Regions from separate parts of the Latilactobacillus parafuchuensis genome, predicted to be linked through region 2. Evidence: riboswitches for the same ligand, from Rfam matches in the RefSeq annotation. Region 2 holds a riboswitch; the other holds the start of a gene.
The links. Region 2 has a riboswitch for thiamine pyrophosphate ahead of thiT (energy-coupled thiamine transporter ThiT). Riboswitches for the same ligand answer to the same signal wherever they lie in the genome.
Positions count from the first base shown of each region.

Region 1: linked by a shared signal. The riboswitch ahead of thiM (hydroxyethylthiazole kinase) and the one ahead of thiT (energy-coupled thiamine transporter ThiT) in region 2 are both predicted to bind thiamine pyrophosphate.

Region 1 is NZ_CM143875.1:838,913-843,592, forward strand. It holds gene ACVPPQ_RS04340 (lactate/malate family dehydrogenase) at 1-101, shown strand, start outside; gene nagE (N-acetylglucosamine-specific PTS transporter subunit IIBC) at 573-2,585, opposite strand; TPP riboswitch at 2,822-2,928, shown strand; gene thiM (hydroxyethylthiazole kinase) at 3,000-3,800, shown strand; gene thiD (bifunctional hydroxymethylpyrimidine kinase/phosphomethylpyrimidine kinase) at 3,802-4,614, shown strand; gene thiE (thiamine phosphate synthase) at 4,607-4,680, shown strand, end outside.
Region 2 is NZ_CM143875.1:1,970,488-1,975,167, reverse strand. It holds gene ACVPPQ_RS09770 (NAD-dependent succinate-semialdehyde dehydrogenase) at 1-15, shown strand, start outside; gene xerS (tyrosine recombinase XerS) at 733-1,794, shown strand; TPP riboswitch at 1,864-1,960, shown strand; gene thiT (energy-coupled thiamine transporter ThiT) at 2,008-2,613, shown strand; gene ACVPPQ_RS09755 (heavy metal translocating P-type ATPase) at 2,663-4,468, opposite strand; gene ACVPPQ_RS09750 (manganese-dependent inorganic pyrophosphatase) at 4,604-4,680, opposite strand, start outside.

The sequences.
Region 1 (4,680 bases), 1.1 Mb from region 2:
ACGGGATTCTCAAAGATTATCAACTTCAATTAACGGCTAGTGAAACTGAATTGATGACCACTTCCATCAAGAAGATTAAAGACATGTACGCGACAATTTAAAAAATAAGCTATGATAGCACTCGGTTATCAATTGAGTATCAAGTCGAAAAAGTGGTTATCCCGAACTAAGGATAACCACTTTTTTGGATTTGAAACGTGCTTCCACTCACAGTTTCTTGTGCTTAGCGACGTTTCGCAAACAAAGTCCACAATACAGACTTTATTCACGAAACTAGGCTAATGCTCAGAAACTACCCGTGAGTTACAGCACTCAGACTTTGAAACGTGCTTCTCAAGTAGCCTTTTCCGGTTAACGACAAAACAGGAATCATGAGTAAAAAACACTCATAATTCCTGTTTTTAGGTTAATCCTCAAAGCCTGACCGACTTGAGTCAGCACTCCGATTTTTAAACGTGCTTCTCAAGCAAGCTTCTCCGCCTAACGACATAACGGGCAGGATGGTTAAAATCCAAACCATCCTGCCCGTTATTAGGTTATGCTCGAAGCTTAAACGCTTGAGCTAGCACTCTTTATTTCGTTGTTGCTTTTAATGCGATTTCGTTTGATTGGACTGTGCGGCCGGTTGCTGTTGATTTGAAATAAGCAACGTCTGCCATGTTGGTGATGATCACCATCATTGCGGTTTGTTTGCCAGCTTGCACAATTTGTGCCAAGTCAACATTGGCTAATAAGTCACCGTGTTGCACTGTTTGACCTTCTTCAACGGCTACTTCAAAAGGAGCACCCTTTAATTCAACAGTATCAATCCCCATGTGCACTAGGACTTCTAAACCATCTTCAGTCTTGATGCCGATTGCGTGTTTCGTTGGGAAGACCGTCATGATTGTCCCAGAAACAGGTGACACGATTTTACCGTTAGTTGGGATAACGGCGTAACCGTCACCTAACATTTTTTGAGCAAAAGTTGCATCATCAACCGCTTCAATATCAATTAATTGACCATCAGCAACTGTGTAGAATTCATCCGTCATCCCAGCATTAATATCACTATTAACGACTGCTGCTTCGGCAACGGGTGCGTCATCAGTAACAGTGCCAATTGGTGCATTACTGTTGAAAAGTTCTTTCAAAGCATCCGCGACGAATTGCACTTCAGTCCCGATAATAATTTGAATATTTGTCTGATCTAAGACGTTAATCCCAGCAACACCAGCCGCTTTAATGGCCGCTTGGTTCGCTTTACCCGTATCTGCTAATTGAAGGCGGAGACGCGTGGTACAATTATCAATCACCTTGATATTGGCTTTACCACCGATGGCAGCGTAAATCTTTTTAGCTTGAATCATGAATTTATCATCATTTTTATCAGTTGCGACGGCTGGTGCATCGTCAACAACTTCTTCAACTTCACGCCCGGGTGTCATCAAGTTAAATTTCTTAATGGCAAAGTTAAAGCCGAAGTAATAAATTGCGGCCATTGCGAGCCCTTCAACCAATAACATCAATGGTTGGTTTGCAACTGGATTCTTTAAACTTAAAACATAATCGACTAAACCAGCACTAAAGGCAAATCCGGCTGTCCAGTGGAAGAATGCGGCGATTGCCAATGAAATACCAGTAAAGGCTGCGTGTAACACGTAGAGTGGCCATGCCACAAACATGAATGAGAATTCAAGGGGTTCAGTTACCCCTGTAAAGAATGAGGCAAAACCAGCAGCTAACATTAATGAAGCTGTTGCTTTTTTACGTTCAGGACGCGCATTTTTATAAATCGCATAGGCCCCAGCTGGTAATCCAAACATCATCACTGGGAAGAAACCAGCTTGATACATACCGGTCTTACCAACAATGGCCGTCCCGTTAGCGATCGATTTAGCACCGCCTAAGAAATTCCCGATATCATTAATATTCGCAACGTCAAACCAGAACACTGAATTCAACGCATGGTGTAACCCGGTTGGAATCAATAAACGGTTGAAGAACCCGTAAATCCCAGCCCCGGCCCAACCAAGATTAGAAATTGCTTTACCAAAGGCCACTAATACGGTGAAGACTGCTGGCCAAACGAAGTATAGGATGGCTGAAACAACGACCATGGCAGCGGCGGCCATAATCGGTACCAACCGTTTCCCACTAAAGAAGGACAGCGCCATCGGTAACTTCACGTTATGGAATTTATTGTACATGGCAGCGGCAATTAAACCGGCTAAAATCCCAATTAAGACGTTCCCTTCAATCTTACCAAAAGCAGGATTGACTTTAGCGATGTCTGATAACCCTTGCATCGCTTGAACTGAAGCAGGTGCTAAGATGGTCTTCGGTACTAAGAAAGCTACCAAACCAGCTAAGGCTGCGGCCCCATCTTGATCCTTCGACATCCCTAAAGCTAAACCGACGGCAAATAGTAATGGTAAATTATTTAAAATCGCGCCACTACCACCGGCTAAGAAAATCGTGAAGATGTTAGCATTTGAATCGCCATTGCCAACCCAGTTAGCAATCCCCATTAAGATGGCAGCTGCTGGTAATACGGCAACTGGTAACATCAATGAGCGACCCATTCGTTGTAAGTAATTTTTCATTGCGAATACTCCTTAATATTTTTCGATGTTTTCATTAAACCATTAACAGTTAACAGACGCAAGCGCTTAATTTTTGGTATAGACCTTTATAGATGGCTTTTAAAGCGGTTTCTTTATTTAAAAAAACATTGGTCTATACCTCGTGTATAACTGACTATTTAAACAAATTATTTTCAACAATTATAAAACGGTTGCAAAAGCGACGGCATCCCGTATACTAAGGGTACAATTAAATCGCTTTGCACTAGGGGTGTTCTTTAGAAGAACTGAGATAGATTGATTCAATCTAATCCCTTCGAACCTGTAAGTTCAGACTTGCGTAGGAAAGTGCTCCCTTGCTTATTTGTTAAGCCACTTTTCTATGCCGTCGTGCAGCCAAAAGTGGCTTTTTTGATATTCTAAGGAGGCTCTACCATGAATCAGACCTTATTGAACCAACTGCGGCACACAAATCCAATTGTGGCCAACATCTCGAACCACGTGACCGTCGACCAAGTCGCCAACGTCCAAAACGTGATTGGCGCGTCGCCCATTATGTCCAGTGCACCTGAAGAAGCGGCCGATATCGTTGCGATTGCCCAAGCGATAACCGTTAACATCGGCACGCTCGCCCAACCCCAGATTGATCAAATGGTCACGTTGTTGCAAGCCGCGTATCAAATGCACAAACCGGTTGTCTTAGACCCGGTCGCCGTCGGTTCCTTAACGTATCGTCAAGGCGTAATCGATCAACTACTCACTTTAGGCACCCCCGGTATTATTCGTGGAAATGCCGGTGAGATTGCCTATTTTGCCGGGATTGACTGGCAAGCTAACGGGATTGATGCCGGGAGTGGTCAAGCCGACATCGTTGATTTAGCGCGACAAGCCGCTCGTAAACTGAACACTACGATTCTATTAACGGGTCCAACAGATGTGGTCACCGATGGTCAACGGACGACCCAAATCTTCAACGGGACCCCGCTCTTCCAAACCCACGTCGGCTCTGGTGATATGTTAACCGGCGTTTGCGGTGCGTTCGTCGGCATGCTACCTGACGATCCTTATCAAGCAGCCGTTGCCGCAGCCACTACTTTTGCCGTCACTGGTCAATTAGTTGCTGAAGCGATGCCACAACCGTTACCTGGTAGCTTTTATCTGCAATTATTAGACCGTTTGTTCACGGTGACGACCGAAGAAATCAGTCAAAAAGCCCAATTAAAGGAGTCCAATTAAGATGAACGACTTTCCACAAGCCCTAACGATTGCTGGTTCCGATAGTGGTGGCGGTGCTGGCATGCAAGCTGACATTAAAACGATGCAGGAACGCCACGTTTTTGCCACCAACGTGGTCGTCGCGATTACCGCTCAAAACACACTCGGGGTGCAAGACAGTTTCCCGTTGCCCCTTGAATTGATTACTAAACAATTTGAATCATTGGCAGCCGACTTCCACATTAAAGCCTGTAAAACCGGTATGTTAGCCGATGCCGCACACGTGGCGGCCGTAGCCGAAAATTTACGGCGCTTTGACTTTGGCCCGCTGACGTTAGACCCCGTCATGATTGCTAAGGGTGGAGCCGCACTTTTAACCGAGGATGCGATCACGACTTTACGCAACGAATTATTGCCTCTCGCAACCGTCCTGACGCCCAACTTACCCGAAGCCGAAGTCTTGATTGGTCAATCCGTTAAAACACCAGCTGAGTTCAAGTTAGCCGCCCAAATCTTACAAAAAATGGGCGCGCAAAACATCATCATCAAAGGTGGCCACCAAACGGCGGAACAACAAGCCAACGATTATATTCTATACGCGGATGGCAGTGATGAATGGCTGTCGACACCCCGGATTGAAACGATCCGAACGCACGGGACCGGTGATACGATTTCAGCTTGCATCACGGCGGAACTTGCCAAAGGCACGCCCTTAAAACAAGCGATTCGGATTAGTAAAGCCTATATTCAAGCGGCAATTGCCAATCCGATTGCCGTCGGTCACGGCCATGGTCCGACCAATCACTGGGCGTATCGGGAGGTTGAACATGACTAATATTTCCCCGGAAATACTCCAAACCTATTTAGTGGCTGGCACCCAGGATACCGGCGTCGCCCAATT
Region 2 (4,680 bases):
GGTGGCTTTGTTTAAACGGATTATCAAAAAGTTATTCTGAAATGACCGACATTCAGAATAACTTTTTTGTAGATTAAAGGCTTAAAAAAGTAGGTAGGTGGGCACCGATTTTAAGCCTGAAAAAGATTAATCTATTCTAGTTTACATAATATATATTATACGAAGTTGTATCATAATCATCAAGAGAGGCTTCTTTAATCGATTTAGTCTGTTTAATGCACTTGTTTTAAACCACCAGATTGACTTAATCAATTTAGTGACCGATAATTCGTTAACCGAATTGCGTTTTCAGTTCCATTCTGAATTGCTGCATGACTGCTTGCCGTGTGATTCAGCCTTAAGATTCAACTACCATAGTCCAGCCAGTTGATCAATCGTTGAGTTGGATTCGTTAGCATGAACTTTAAAAACCATTAAATTAGCCTGAAAATACCGTAAATTAATGATTTTAAACCGATATTCAGCTCATTTAGATGCTCATTAAGTTGATTTGAGCTAAATTGTAGCTATTTAGCGGGTAAAACACCTAGGTTACGTGGCAAAAGCGTTGATATACCGGTATTTATCTATAATCAGCAGTCGATTGCAAACCACCAATGTCAACCTGATCAGCTGGGGCGCTATTTTAAGATTAAACAAGTGTTGTTAAAATTATGGTTTTAACAACACTTGTGGCATTTTCACCTTTTCTTTGCTAAAATTAAGTTATTCGGTTTCTAAGGAGTTTTAATCATGGATCAATTACGTTATCTAGAATTATGTGAACAACGTTTAACTAGCTTGCCCGATTACGTTCGTAAATTTTATATCAATCGACAGGCTAACGCCTATTCCTCGGCGACGCTCTATCAATACCTGCAAGAATACGTACGCTTCTTCTCTTGGCTGATTGACGAGCAGATCGTAACGGTTGCTGAACCGAGGTTAATCCCCCTCACCGCGCTTGAGAAGATGAAATTAGAAGATATTGAACTCTATAAGATCTATTTGATGAACAAACGCAAAGCTAATCACCACAAGCTCTCCTTTCAGGCCGTTAATCGCTCAATTAACGCTTTAAATGCACTCTGGTACTTTTTAACGATTGAAGCGGAACAAGCCGATGGTGAGCCTTATTTCTATCGTAACGTGATGAAGAAGGTTAAATTACTGAAATCATCCGAAACTATGGCGACCCGTTCACGACACATCGGTCAGAAGCTATTAACCGGCACTAAAAAACACGATTTTATTGATTTCATGCAGATGACCTATCCAAAACAACTTTCTAATCGGCAATTAGCCTCTTACCAGCAAAATTGTGAACGCGATGTCGCCATCTGCGTCTTAGCATTAACCACTGGCATTCGCTTATCCGAATTGGCACAAGCTAATTTAGCGGATCTGAAATTAGAACAATTAACCGTGACCGTTATTCGTAAAGGCGGCCAACAAGATACGGTCCCAATTGCACCCTGGGGCCAACCCTACTTACAAGAATACGTTCAAATTCGTCAGACGCGTTATGCAACAACCGCCAATGAGCACGCATTATTCGTAGCGAAATATCGTGGTCAGGCGAAACGGATGAGTAATTACGCTATTGAAAAATTGGTGGCAAAATATTCTGAAGCTTTCGGAGTGCGCTTAACGCCGCATAAATTTCGGCACACTTTAGCAACTGATTTAATGACCGCGACGCATAGCGAAACAATTGTGGCAACCCAATTAGGCCAAACCACGACCCAAGCCACCCATTTATACACGCACGTTGTCGATGATGAACAACGCGCAGCCATGGATAAAATGGAATGAGTCGAAATCGATTACTTGACACGGGTGCTGATTCAGGTATACTGAAAACGTTCTTAAAATTAAATATTAACCATCACAAAGGGGAGCCATTGGCTGAGAGTGATAATAATCAGACCCTTCGAACCTGTTTGTTAAGACAAGCGTAGGAATTGTGATGGAGTTGAATATAACAACTCCTTTTTTGTGTTGGTTGACCAGAAAAGGGGTTTTTCTATGCGTCATCAGCGTTTATTGATTCAAATTGAAGGAGCAATTTTAGCGGCCTTTGCAGTTGCTCTGGAATACGTACCACATACTGTTGGGCCATCTGCAATTGAAGTTTCATTTGGTCTTATTCCTATCGTGATCTACAGTCTACGGCGCGGAGCCGTGCCAGGCATGATTGCAGCGTTTATTTGGGGGACGTTAGATTTAATTCTTCGCGGACTTGGCAGCGGCAGCGTGTTAAACGTTTGGCAAGGACTCTTCGAATTTACGGTTGCCTTCATCGTGGTTGGCCTTGCTGGTATCTTTCAGCATCAAGTTCAAACCAGTATTCGGCAACACCGAAAAGTTAAAACGTTAGCATTATTGTGGTCGGCCGCGCTAGTCGCCAATTTCGCTAAATATTTCTGTCACTTTATTGCCGGTGTGGTTTACTGGGGCTCTTATGCACCCAAAGGAATGAATCCGTGGTATTATTCGCTCGTGATTAATGGTGGTAGTTTTATCGTGACCTTCATTTTGACCGGGATTGTCGCAGGCGTGTTATTCGCCATGTTACCGACGATTTATTTACCCAAAGATATGGCGTTTGATCAACAAGCTGCTAAATCATAACATCAAAAAAACCGTCACCTAAAATCAGGTAACGGTTTTTATTTGCCTATTATTTGAGTAATGGTCGATCTTTACGAGCCTTCAGTGAATATAAAATTGAAACTGTATCGACGACTTCTTGGAACATCGCCCCAATTAAGGCGGGCACAATTCCGGTACTAGCAATCAGCATCAAGACGACACAGATGGCAATCCCAATTAATACGGATTGGCGGGCAATACTCATTGTATCCCGAGCAATCTGAACGGCACGACTAACCCGGTTTAAATCATCTTTTAAAATCACAACATCGGCTGATTCACTGGCAGCGGTTGCGCCGTGTGCGCCCATTGCAATCCCGACGTCGGCCGTTGCCAATGACGGTGCATCGTTGACCCCGTCACCAACCATCACAATCGGGCGGTTAGCTGGTGCGGTCTGTTCGAGCAGATGAATCTTATCAATTGGTAGACAACCGGCGTGAACATCCGTAATGCCGACTTGTTGGGCAATTTGATCCGCAGTCGCTTGTTGATCCCCCGTTAGCATGGTCAATTGATGGAACCCCAAGGTTTGTAATTCTTGAATCGTCTTGGGTGCTTCCGAACGTAAGTGATCAATAAATGTGATATAACCCGCATATTGATCATTAACCGCCACGTGAACGGCCGTTTGATCCAATTGCATTGACTGTTCTGGTGCCACAAAATTAAGTTTACCTACTTTAACCGTTTGTTGAGTAGCCGCAAAGGTGGCAATTACCCCAGCACCGGTTACTTCTTGTAAATCAGTTAAGGGTAATCTAGTTGTAGCGTCACTACCCGCCACTAATGAGCGTGCTAAGATATGGCTTGATTCTTGTTCAGCACTTGCCGCTAATTGTAGCAGCTCATCTTTTGAAAAACCACTCTCTGGAACAATCTGATCCAACGTTAGTTGACCATTGGTAATGGTCCCCGTTTTATCGAAGGCAATGGCTTTTGCGCCGGCTAATTTTTCAATCGTCGTACCGTTTTTAATGATAATCCCGTTTCTGCTCGCTCGACTCATACCAGAAATTAAGGCAATCGGTGCCGCTAAAATTAAGGGACATGGTGACGCCACAACTAAGACTTCAGCAAAACGGACTGGATCTTTAGAGACCCACCAAGCAATCCCCGCAATGATGTAAGCGACTAGTGTAAATGGTACGGCATAGCGATCCGCCATCCGCACGAATTTCGCGGGTTGATTGGCCGAAGCTTCAACTAATTTAACAATCGCTTGGTATTGACTGTCCGCGGCTAACTGGTCAACTTGCATCGTAATTGAGGTATCACCGTTAACTGAACCAGACATCAGTTCATCTTGTGGCGCCTTTTCAACCGGTTGAGATTCACCAGTCAGTGATGATTCGTCAAATAATGACTGCCCATCCAGAATATGCCCATCAACTGGGACCAACTCACCTGGTTTAATTAAGACTTGGTCATTAATTTGCAATTGATCAACAGAGACGTCTCTCAGACCACCTGCCTCGATTAAATGGGCCGTCTGCGGTGAATTATCCAATAATGCTTTTAATTCCCGCCCAGCCTTGTGTGCAGCATAATCTTCAAGTGAGTCACCACCCGTTAACATGACCAGCACCATCAATGCCGCCCAGTATTCACCAACAGCTAAGGTTGCGATGATAGCCGTAATCGCTAATAAATCAATTCCGTATTTTCCAGATTTCAAGGTTTTAACCATTTCAATCATCATGCTCAACGCAACGAGGCTGCCGGCCATCGTAACGATAATTTGTGCCCATAACGGTTGTTTGAATAGAAATGCGGTAACGAGGGCAATTAACCCAATCAATAATGTCAGTGAGAATTTCAATGTATGTTTCATCAGTAATCAGACCTTTCATATTACTCGTTTGATTAACATCAGTATAGCATGTTTCCAACTAGATTAGAATGATTATTAATTAATAATATACGTAAAAAAATAAAACCTCCACAGAGATTTTATTTTTTACGCATATTACGCCTTAAAAGCTTCAGTTAATTGTGGGACAACTTGTTTCTTACGTGAAACCACACCGTCTAATTGTGCGCGAT